3 regions of the Vibrio sp. EA2 genome follow, and region 2 is predicted to be linked to each of the others. Evidence: predicted binding sites of a transcription regulator. Region 2 holds the regulator's gene; each other region holds the start of a gene.
What was found. Region 2 encodes PurR, which represses purine synthesis genes. Its sites were predicted from a motif close to TNANGNAAACGTTTNCNTNA; they were not measured.

Region 1: the regulator PurR is predicted to act here: its motif matches at 1,740-1,759, upstream of glpX (class II fructose-bisphosphatase).
Region 3: the regulator PurR is predicted to act here: its motif matches at 2,252-2,271, upstream of RXX31_RS08580 (NupC/NupG family nucleoside CNT transporter).

What each region holds. Positions count from the first base shown of each region.
Region 1 is NZ_JAWLID010000011.1:54,674-57,959, forward strand. Features, by position in the region: gene RXX31_RS18785 (metalloregulator ArsR/SmtB family transcription factor) at 1-557, opposite strand, end outside; gene glpX (class II fructose-bisphosphatase) at 675-1,682, opposite strand; gene zapB (cell division protein ZapB) at 2,030-2,272, shown strand; gene rraA (ribonuclease E activity regulator RraA) at 2,376-2,915, opposite strand; gene RXX31_RS18805 (1,4-dihydroxy-2-naphthoate polyprenyltransferase) at 2,992-3,286, opposite strand, start outside.
Region 2 is NZ_JAWLID010000002.1:138,588-141,873, reverse strand. Features, by position in the region: gene torR (two-component system response regulator TorR) at 1-153, opposite strand, end outside; gene torD (molecular chaperone TorD) at 418-1,065, shown strand; gene purR (HTH-type transcriptional repressor PurR) at 1,496-2,500, shown strand; cyclic di-GMP riboswitch class I at 2,769-2,857, shown strand; gene RXX31_RS04965 (TfoX/Sxy family DNA transformation protein) at 2,974-3,286, shown strand, end outside.
Region 3 is NZ_JAWLID010000003.1:131,646-134,931, reverse strand. Features, by position in the region: gene deoC (deoxyribose-phosphate aldolase) at 1-264, opposite strand, end outside; gene RXX31_RS08580 (NupC/NupG family nucleoside CNT transporter) at 804-2,087, opposite strand; gene RXX31_RS08575 (TatD family hydrolase) at 2,292-3,065, opposite strand; gene RXX31_RS08570 (DUF5363 family protein) at 3,052-3,234, opposite strand.

The DNA.
Region 1 (3,286 bases), on a different contig from region 2:
TCCACTCGAGTGTGATCACCAAGTAGGGCTTGGAAGACACTTAACTCTGACTGGCAGAGACTAGGGCAACGTGTAGCGGCTTTGCATATAGGGCAGTGGTTCTCAATTAAGATAAAACCGTGCTCGTCTTGTTCAAGCTCAGCCATGTAGCCTTCCTGCTCTCTCAGTGAGACGAGTGTTTTCAATTTGCTTTCCAGAGTGTCACATTGTTCTAGATGCTGGCGATAGCTTTCTAGCGTGAGTTTTTCGCGCTCAGAGGTCACTTTCTCCAGGCCATCTTTACCAAAGATATGCTCGACGGCTTCAATGAATTGCACGGTGAGTTCACCATGACGATCCGCAAACTGCTCATGGCCTTTTTGGGTGAGAGCCCAGTGCCTGGTAGGGCGACCGACTTTGACTTTTACATCGTAAATAGACAGGATGCCATCGTCTTCCAGGCCTTGTAGGTGCTGGCGCGCACCCATGGTTGTCATTCCAAGCTCTGAAGAGAGTTGTTTTGCTGTGACAGAGCCGTCACGCTTAACGATTTGCAATATCCTATCTACGGTCTTCATATTCCCACCATTTATATGTCAGTACATATTATGCGCGATAGGTTTTATAAAGAAAAGTGTTGACTTAGGGGAGGAAGGTTCTAGGGCCTAGGATCCTAATCCCTAGGCCCTAATCTTTTATAAAATAATATCGCGTACTTCTTGGTCTTTACGTTCTAAGTAATGGATCGACTTGATGCGGCGAATGGTGCGGCAGCGTCCACGAATGAGCAGGGTTTCTGTTGTCGCGATATTGCCCTGGCGAGTAATACCTTCTAACAGATCACCTTTGGTAATGCCGGTTGCAGAGAAAACCACGTTGTCGCTGCATGCCATGTCTTCCATTTTCAACACGACGTTTGCTTTCACACCCATCTCTTCACAGCGTTTTAGTTCTGCTGCGCCGTAGATGCGGTTTTCCTCTGTATTACCTTTCACTTCATGGCGAGGAAGTAGTCGACCATGCATGTCACCGTCTAGTGCACGAATTACCGCAGCAGAAACTACGCCTTCTGGTGCACCGCCAATGCAGTACATGACGTCCACTTCGCTGTCTGGCATACAAGTCAGGATTGAAGCGGCAACGTCACCATCTGGCACAGCGAATACGCGTACGCCCATTGCCTGCATTTCTGCAATGACTTTATCGTGACGAGGCTTAGCCAGCGTGATCACGACTAAAGTGTCTAGAGTTTTATTCAGCGCATTGGCGATGTTTTCTAGGTTTTCTTTTAATGGCTTTTCTAAATCGATTACGCCTTTTGCTCCAGGGCCAACCACTAATTTTTCCATGTACATATCTGGTGCTTTAAGGAAGCTACCTTTTTCACCAGCCGCGAGAACGGCTAAAGCATTTGATTGGCCCATAGCGGTCATGCGTGTGCCTTCGATAGGATCGACTGCAATATCGACTTCATCACCACCAATACCTACTTGTTCACCAATGTACAGCATCGGTGCGTCATCAATTTCACCTTCGCCAATAACAATTTCACCGCTGATCTCTGTTTTGTTCAGTAGTGTGCGCATAACCTCAACGGCTGCACCGTCCGCTGCGTTTTTATCGCCGCGACCAAGCCATTTGTAACCAGCCAGTGCTGCACCTTCAGTAACACGGGAAAATGCCATTGCTAAATCACGTTTCATGATGTCTCCAAATAAGCAAAAGGGAAGAAGAATTTGCGCGGCGATTTTACCATAACGGCAGTGAAACGTTTGCGTTTTTGCCGAGCTTTTACTTTGGTTAAGTTGAAATTGATCAATACTAAGTGCGTTTTTCTCGTGGCGAGAGGCAAATATCTTGCTCAAAAATGCTTCGGTGATCAGAAAAGTCAGCATTTAGTGAGATTGCGCCGGTTTTTTAACCGAATGATGCAAAATATCGAATATAGTAAGTGTTTCTCGTCGCAACGCTGAGTAGAATGAACCTCATATAGGTAAGGTGCGCGCCTGTCTCGTGCATCATCCCAACGGAACAACATAGGTAGGCAAAGATGTCTTTTGAAGTATTAGCACAATTAGAATCTAAAATTCAAACTGCAGTTGACACAATCACTCTTCTTCAAATGGAAGTGGAAGAACTGAAAGGTGATAAAGAAAAATTAGAAGCAGAAGCGAACGAGCTGCGCACTCAGCGCGAAGAGCTAGAGCAAAAAGCACAGCAAGCTCAACAAGAGCACGCGCAATGGCAAGAGCGCATTCGTGCACTACTTGGCAAAATGGAAGAAGTGGAGTAATCCCAATCTTCTGCTCAGAATTGAAAACACCCGCGATAAGCGGGTGTTTTAGTTTTATGGGAATGGGATAAACCAAGGTCCTAGGTTTTTAGGATCCTAGGACCTAATCCCTAGGATCTAGTACCTCTAAAACTTCTTCTTCCGTCTCATCCAACTCAAGGTCGATATTGAGCGGTTCTGGAGACAGAATAATGCCAGTGCTGTCTGCGTAAATGTAGTCTTCTGGTAGAAAGCTAACGCCGCCAAAGTTCACCGGCACGTCGAGCTCACCAATACCCTGGCTGGATGCGCCGACAGGAATCGAAGCCAGTGCCTGAATGCCAAGGCTCATATCTTCCAACTCATCGACTTCACGGACACAGCCATAGACGACAATGCCTTCCCACTCGTTTTCTTCGGCGATGGTGGCGATTTCTGCATCTACAAGGGCTTTACGTAAGGAACCACCTCCGTCAACTAACAACACGCGTCCTAGACCATCTTGCTCTAATGTTTCGCGAATAAGAGAATTGTCTTCAAAACATTTGATGGTGGTGATTTGTCCGGCAAAGGAAGCGCTACCGCCAAAATTACTGAACATTGGTTCAACCACATCTACCTGATCGAGGTAGATATCACAGAGTGCTGAGGTATTGTATTCCATAGCGTACCTTTCTAAACAGAAACTGGTTGTCTTTGAGTATATCTGGGCATTAAGTCAATGCAATGACAATCCTTTTTTAACTTACCAGAGTTTGAGCTACCACAATTGTTGCAAATAAAACGTTGGTAACCAGCGAGCATTTTACGATGACTGGCATCATAGGTGCGATCTGTGCAGGCTTCTCGGTATCCCAAACGGCTTTACCATGGTGAGCGACAAAATAAATGCTCAACAAGAATGGCAGACTGATCCAAACCGGTTTGTCCTGAATAAGCAGGTAAATGGCGAAAGCGAGAATGGCGCCGCCCAATAAGATGAAGTGGTACTGCTTCGCCTTATGTTGGCCCAAGCGCACGGCAACGGTTCGTTTA
Region 2 (3,286 bases):
CATGATAAGGTCAACGTCACCAGCTTGCAGCACTTCACGCATTTGCATGCCGCTTTCGGCCTCACTGACTGTGTACCCTTCATTTTGGAAATAACCCGCCAGCTTACTGCGAGTTACAACATCATCTTCTACGACTAATACGTGATAGCTCATTTACACCACTTTCTGTCATTTATTATTCGAGATGTATTCTATTCATAACTATTAACATTTCTAGTCATGGGCGGGCTAAAAAGCAAGATTTAATGATTTTGTTGATTCAAAACAAGCTTACTGAACCCTGTTAATAAATGGACATATTTCTCTATAAAACATCATAGTTATAGTTACTGCTGTTCATTTTAATTGATTACACTTAAGGGACATCTGAATTTGATTTTGTGGTGCCAGAAACAGAGCATCATTCAGGAGCCTAAAATGCAAGAAGTGAAAGCTTTTAATGAAAAACGCGCCGAGATCTACTGGTGGTTTTCTAGCTTATTCGCTAAAGAACTGACAGCCAAAGAATTGGAGGCTTACCATAGTGTCGAAATTCGTAGCTTTTTGGCGGGCTTAGGTGAAAATGAATCTCTCAAACCCGCAATTGATCGCCTTGTTGACGCGTTGAATCGCTTACAAGACCGTGAAGATGCGCAACTAGAGCTTGCTGCTGATTTTTGTGAGCTGTTCTTAAAGACAGAAAAGTACGGCGCACTTCCTTACGCTTCGATGTATATCGGCGAATCAGGTTTGCTCAATGACAAGCCAGCAGAAGAGATGGAAAGATTGATGGCGGAGTTTGGTGTCCAAGTTGACGACAGCCTGAAGGAACCCGCCGACCATTTAGCGGTAGAGCTCGACTTCTTAGGTAATATGATCATTCGCTCTAATGAGTTTGAACAAGAAAAACACATGGAAGAAGCCTTCCTAAAACAAAATGAATTCATCCAAGGCCAACTCATGTCCTGGTTACCACAGTTCGCACAAAAATGTCAGCAACTGGATGAATTTGGCTTCTATGCCAGTGTCTCGCAACTATTAATTGCATTTTGTAAACTGGACAGCGCTTACCTTCTTGGTGAATAATTGCCGCCTATTTTAGGGAGCCTGTCGATGAGGTTCCCTATATTTTATTCGTTAACGATTAAAATTGTTCCGAGCGCTCGCTTTTTAGCAATCAAAATGTGACTTCCGAGACACAAAACCATTGCTGAAATTATTGCCAGCCTGCCCGCATAGGGCTAAAATGTGAACGCAAACGATTAAATATGATTTTATGTAAACCGCTGAAATAAAGCGGTTTTTGTGTTTTCTTAATAGGTTGTTGACCTTTCTGCACTCAGTTGAAGAAAGTTGCTTTATCAACCGCTGTTGCTACTTACCCTCTACCGACTTCGGAGTAACCACTGCTAAACATACTCAGCGCCATTAATTTTGTTGCGCTAAGTTTACACAAGACACGCAGCACAAGGTTTAGTCCCTCGGTATATTAGTAGCTCGATACAGGACACCATTTATGGCCACTATAAAAGACGTCGCTCGATTAGCCGGCGTTTCTACCACAACAGTTTCGCACGTTATCAACAAAACGCGTTTTGTTGCAGAAGCAACGCAAGAAAAAGTAATGAAAGCTGTTGATGAGCTTAACTATGCACCAAGTGCGGTAGCTCGTAGCTTGAAATGTAACTCAACTCGGACTATCGGTATGTTGGTAACGCAATCTACCAACCTATTCTTCTCCGAAGTCATCGATGGTGTAGAGAGTTACTGTTACCGACAAGGCTACACACTAATCCTGTGTAACACTGGTGGTATCTATGAAAAGCAAAGAGATTACATCCGCATGCTCGCAGAAAAGCGTGTAGATGGCATTCTGGTGATGTGTTCCGACTTGACCGAAGAACTTAAACAAATGCTCGATCGCCATTCTGATATCCCAAAAGTTGTTATGGATTGGGGCCCAGAGAGCTCCCAAGCCGATAAAATTATGGACAACTCAGAAGAAGGTGGATATATCGCGACTAAGTACCTGATTGATAATGGTCATACCGATATTGCTTGCTTGAGTGGCCACTTTGAGAAACTCGCATGCCAAGAGCGTATCGCTGGATTCCGCCGCGCCATGGCAGAAGCGAATTTACCGGTAAACGAGGACTGGATTCTTGAAGGTAACTTTGAATGTGATACCGCTGTTTTGGTCGCAGACAAAATTACTGCCATGGAAAAACGTCCAACGGCCGTATTCTGTTTCAATGACACCATGGCGCTCGGTTTGATGAGCCGTTTACAACAAAATGGTATCAAGATTCCAGAAGAGATATCTGTCGTCGGTTACGACAACATCGAGTTGGCAGAGTATTTCTCGCCACCACTGACAACGATCCACCAACCGAAGCGGCGTGTCGGTAAAAATGCTTTTGAGATTCTACTTGAACGTATTAAAGACAAAGAGCACGAGAAACGCATTTTTGAAATGCAGCCAGAGTTGGTCATTCGAAATACGGTCAAAAAACTCAATTAATTACTAATAAGCGCTCGCCAGAGCGCTTATTTTTCACGTTAAAAATTATCTTTTTTCGTCGTTTGTGTTCACTACAATCAATAAACATTTTATAAGTTGCTGTTTTGTATAAACACGAGCTCCCTCACATAGCCTTACAACCTGTGCTCAGTCTTCAATCTCAATTATGAAACCACAACCATAATATAAGGGCGTTTTACTGAAGCAACATCACATTTTGATCTCTGAAACGTGATGTTAATTCAAGATAAAAAGTATTCTCTACGTGTCACGCACAGGGCAAACCATCCGAAAGGATGGGACGCAAAGCTTCCGGCCTTAACCATGTTTCTAATGGAAGGTAGCGGGGTTACCGATGGCAAATATGCGTATAATGAGTTTACTCTATAATGACATTGTTCCTGCATGTATTTGCTATTCTCTCGGACCTGACTTTTGGTGGCGTAATATTAATTACACCGAGATAACACATAATGGATAAACCGATACTCAAAGATTCTATGAAGCTATTTGAGGCACTTGGTACGATCAAGTCGCGCTCAATGTTTGGTGGCTTCGGACTTTTCGCTGATGAAACGATGTTTGCACTGGTTGTAAATGATCAACTTCATATACGAGCAGACCAACAAACTTCATCTAACTTCGAGAAGCAAGGACTAAAACCGTACGTTTATAAAAAACGTGGTTTTCCGGTCGTTACTAAATACTATGCGATTTCCAACGACTTATGGGAATCCAGTGAACGCTTGATAGAAGTCGCGAAGAAGTCTTTAGAACAAGCCAATT
Region 3 (3,286 bases), on a different contig from region 2:
AGCAACTGCGATTTCGATGTCGTCATTTCCGTGTGGAAAGTTAGTCACAGTAGCAATGCGAACCTCTGGTGTACCTTGCTCACGAAGTGTCTTCTTAGCAATAGGAATAAAGCGAGGGTAAATACAGATTGCAGCCGTGTTACCTACTGCTGTTTTCGCGTCATGACACAGTGAGATCACTTTTGCATCAGTGTCATCATCATTCAGCGTAGTTAGATCCATAAGTTTTAGTGCACGTAGCGCTGCTGCTTTTAAATCGCTCATTTCTATCTCCGATCAATATTCAAAAAATTCACTACTCAGCCTTACATCACACCTCTAACTATAATCAACGAGCTGAGATTGTGTAAAAAATGACTCAGTAGTCTATTTATGAACGGACTTGGTTCCCTGAAGACTCGGCATAGTCAGCGAAAGTGTCATATGCCAATTGCTATCCTTGTCACCGCACAGTACCAGTTTGGACTATGGCACAACAATCTATGATTGCGGCGTCTTACTGGGCAATTCATTTGCCCATCGATTATGTAGTATTCATTACGTGATTAAGTATCAAACTTAACCACCATCCTGTGATTAATACATTATAGAGTTTCACCGCAAAACTGTAGCACCAAATAGAACGCAAACGGTTTGTATCTCAAAATTTCCAGATTTCTATTCTCTAGCTCGCCAGATAAGACTCGTTACCTTTAACTGCACTAAAAAATTTTCAGTCCTGAAAACGAAAAAAACCCCGCAGCAATTTCTTGCTACAGGGCATCATTTAACGTGGCGTCTATATATTAAGAACCCGTTCTAAATTATAGAGCTGCAAGGCTTAAGCAGAAGCCTGCAATTGTCGCAGCCATTAGGTTAGACAACGTACCAGCAAGTACTGCCTTAATACCCATGCGAGCGATATCTGGACGACGGCTTGGCGCTAGACCACCCAGACCACCTAGAAGGATCGCGATAGAAGAAAGGTTCGCGAAACCACACAGTGCAAATGAGATGATAGCTGTAGTCTTCTCAGACATTACTTCACCAGTTGCAGCAATTACTTGCGCGTTTTCACCGATGTAAGGCGTGAAGTTCAAGTAAGCCACGAATTCGTTCACAACGATTTTCTGACCGATGAATGAACCAGCGGTGATCGCTTCATCCCATGGAACACCAATTAGGAACGCCAGTGGAGAGAACGCGTAACCCAGGATTAGCTCTAGAGTCAGCTCAGGCATACCGAACCAACCGCCGATGCCACCTAGCATACCGTTGATTAGTGCAATCAAACCAACGAATGCGATTAGCATTGCACCTACGTTTAGCGCAAGTTGCAGACCAGAAGCCGCACCGCCCGCTGCTGCGTCGATAACGTTTACTGGTTTGTCGTCGCCACCGTCCATTGCTTCTTCAATGCTTTCATGAGGCTGATCTGTCTCAGGGTAAAGAATTTTAGCGAACAGTAGACCACCAGGTGCCGCCATGAATGATGCCGCAACTAGGTATTCCAGAGGCACACCCATAGAGGCGTAACCAGCGAGTACACCACCAGCAACAGAAGCCAAGCCACCACACATTACCGCAAATAGCTCAGATTGAGTCATTTTTGGAACGAATGGACGAACGACTAGAGGTGCTTCAGTTTGACCTACGAAAATGTTAGCTGCTGCTGACATTGATTCTGCACGAGAAGTGCCAAGCGCTTTTTGTAATGCGCCACCCAGAATCTTGATAACCCATTGCATAACGCCAATGTAGTATAGAACTGAGATCAGAGCAGAGAAGAAGATCAGTGTAGGAAGAACACGGAATGCGAAGACGAAACCACCGCCACCGAATACTTCGAACATCTTGTCAGACACAAGACCACCGAATAGGAATGATGAACCATCGTTACCGTAGTTGATAACGTTAGATACACCACTAGAGAAACCGTTCAGTAGATCACGGCCCCAAGGTACATACAGAACAAATGCACCTAATGCGAATTGGATAGCGAATGCACCACCCACAGTTCTAAAGTTGATAGCTTTGCGGTTAGATGAGAATGCGAATGCAATGGCAAGAAGCACTACCATACCAACCAGGCTCATAAACAGGCTCATAGTTTATGACTTCCTTATAAGTTATTTATTGGCGTGTAACAAAATGGAGCTATAAAAGCGGGGCAATTATACTCATGCATCATCAATTAAAGTAATGCCGCCCTCACACTTTCCCATAAGATTCATGATTGATTCAGCAATCTTTGTGATAAAACTCACAATAAAAAGGAAAACGTTTTCGAATCTAAACACTTTCTTTGAATTCTATTCACATATTGAGAAGGCAAAATTGCTATTTTTCCACAGTTGCGACGCAATCGATTGCTTTTCTCCGCTACGCAGCTCTACGAGCGTATTGAATACATGAATGAGTTTCGCTGGGTGATTTGGCTGCCCCTGATATCCAAGTATAGGCATATCTGGAGCGTCTGTTTCGATTAGTAGATGTTCAAGCGCTAATTTTTGAATGGCGTCGCGAGTTTTTTTGGCTCGTGGGTAAGTGATTGTCCCGCCTACTCCGATGAAAAAACCTAATCTGACCCATTCCATCGCTTGTTGATAGCTGCCAGCAAAAGCATGCACGACACCACCTTTAGGCAGCTTGGCCGCTTTAACCATTTGTATCAGCCGATTGTGCGCTTTTCTGCTATGCAGGATGATAGGAAGGTCAAAACGTCTGGCGAGCTCAAACTGTAGCTCAAGTGCTTTTTGTTGCAACTGAGGATCGACGTCAATCGCAAAATCTAATCCGCACTCGCCTATTGCAACGCACTGTGGCGCTTTTTGTTTTAGATAAAGTTCCAGTTCCGCAAAGTGCTGATCAAAGCTCTGCTCCAGAAAATACGGATGGAACCCGAGCGCATAATATAAGTGGGAATATCGCTTGGCTAAGCTTTGAATGTGTGACCAGTTTGAGGGTCCGACTGATGGTATCAGGATTCTGCTCACCCCTTGCTCTTGAGCAAGAGTCAGGTTGTGCTCAAAGTCATCCTGAAACACATCAAAATCAAAATGACAGTGCGTATCAAAGAGCTTCATCTTGTGACTTTCTATTACTCTCGGCGGATTTCGGTGCTGCGTTTTGCTCCTCACTCTGATGAGCCGGATCTGTTCGATAAGGTACACAACTGCGTTTTTGATCCGGCGTAAGTCCCATTTCTTTACACCAGTCGTCGTAGCGCTTAATGCCTCTTTTCAACCAATTCATTTTTCATCCTCACATAATATCAATCATTTCTGCCGATATAAAAACGCCCTTG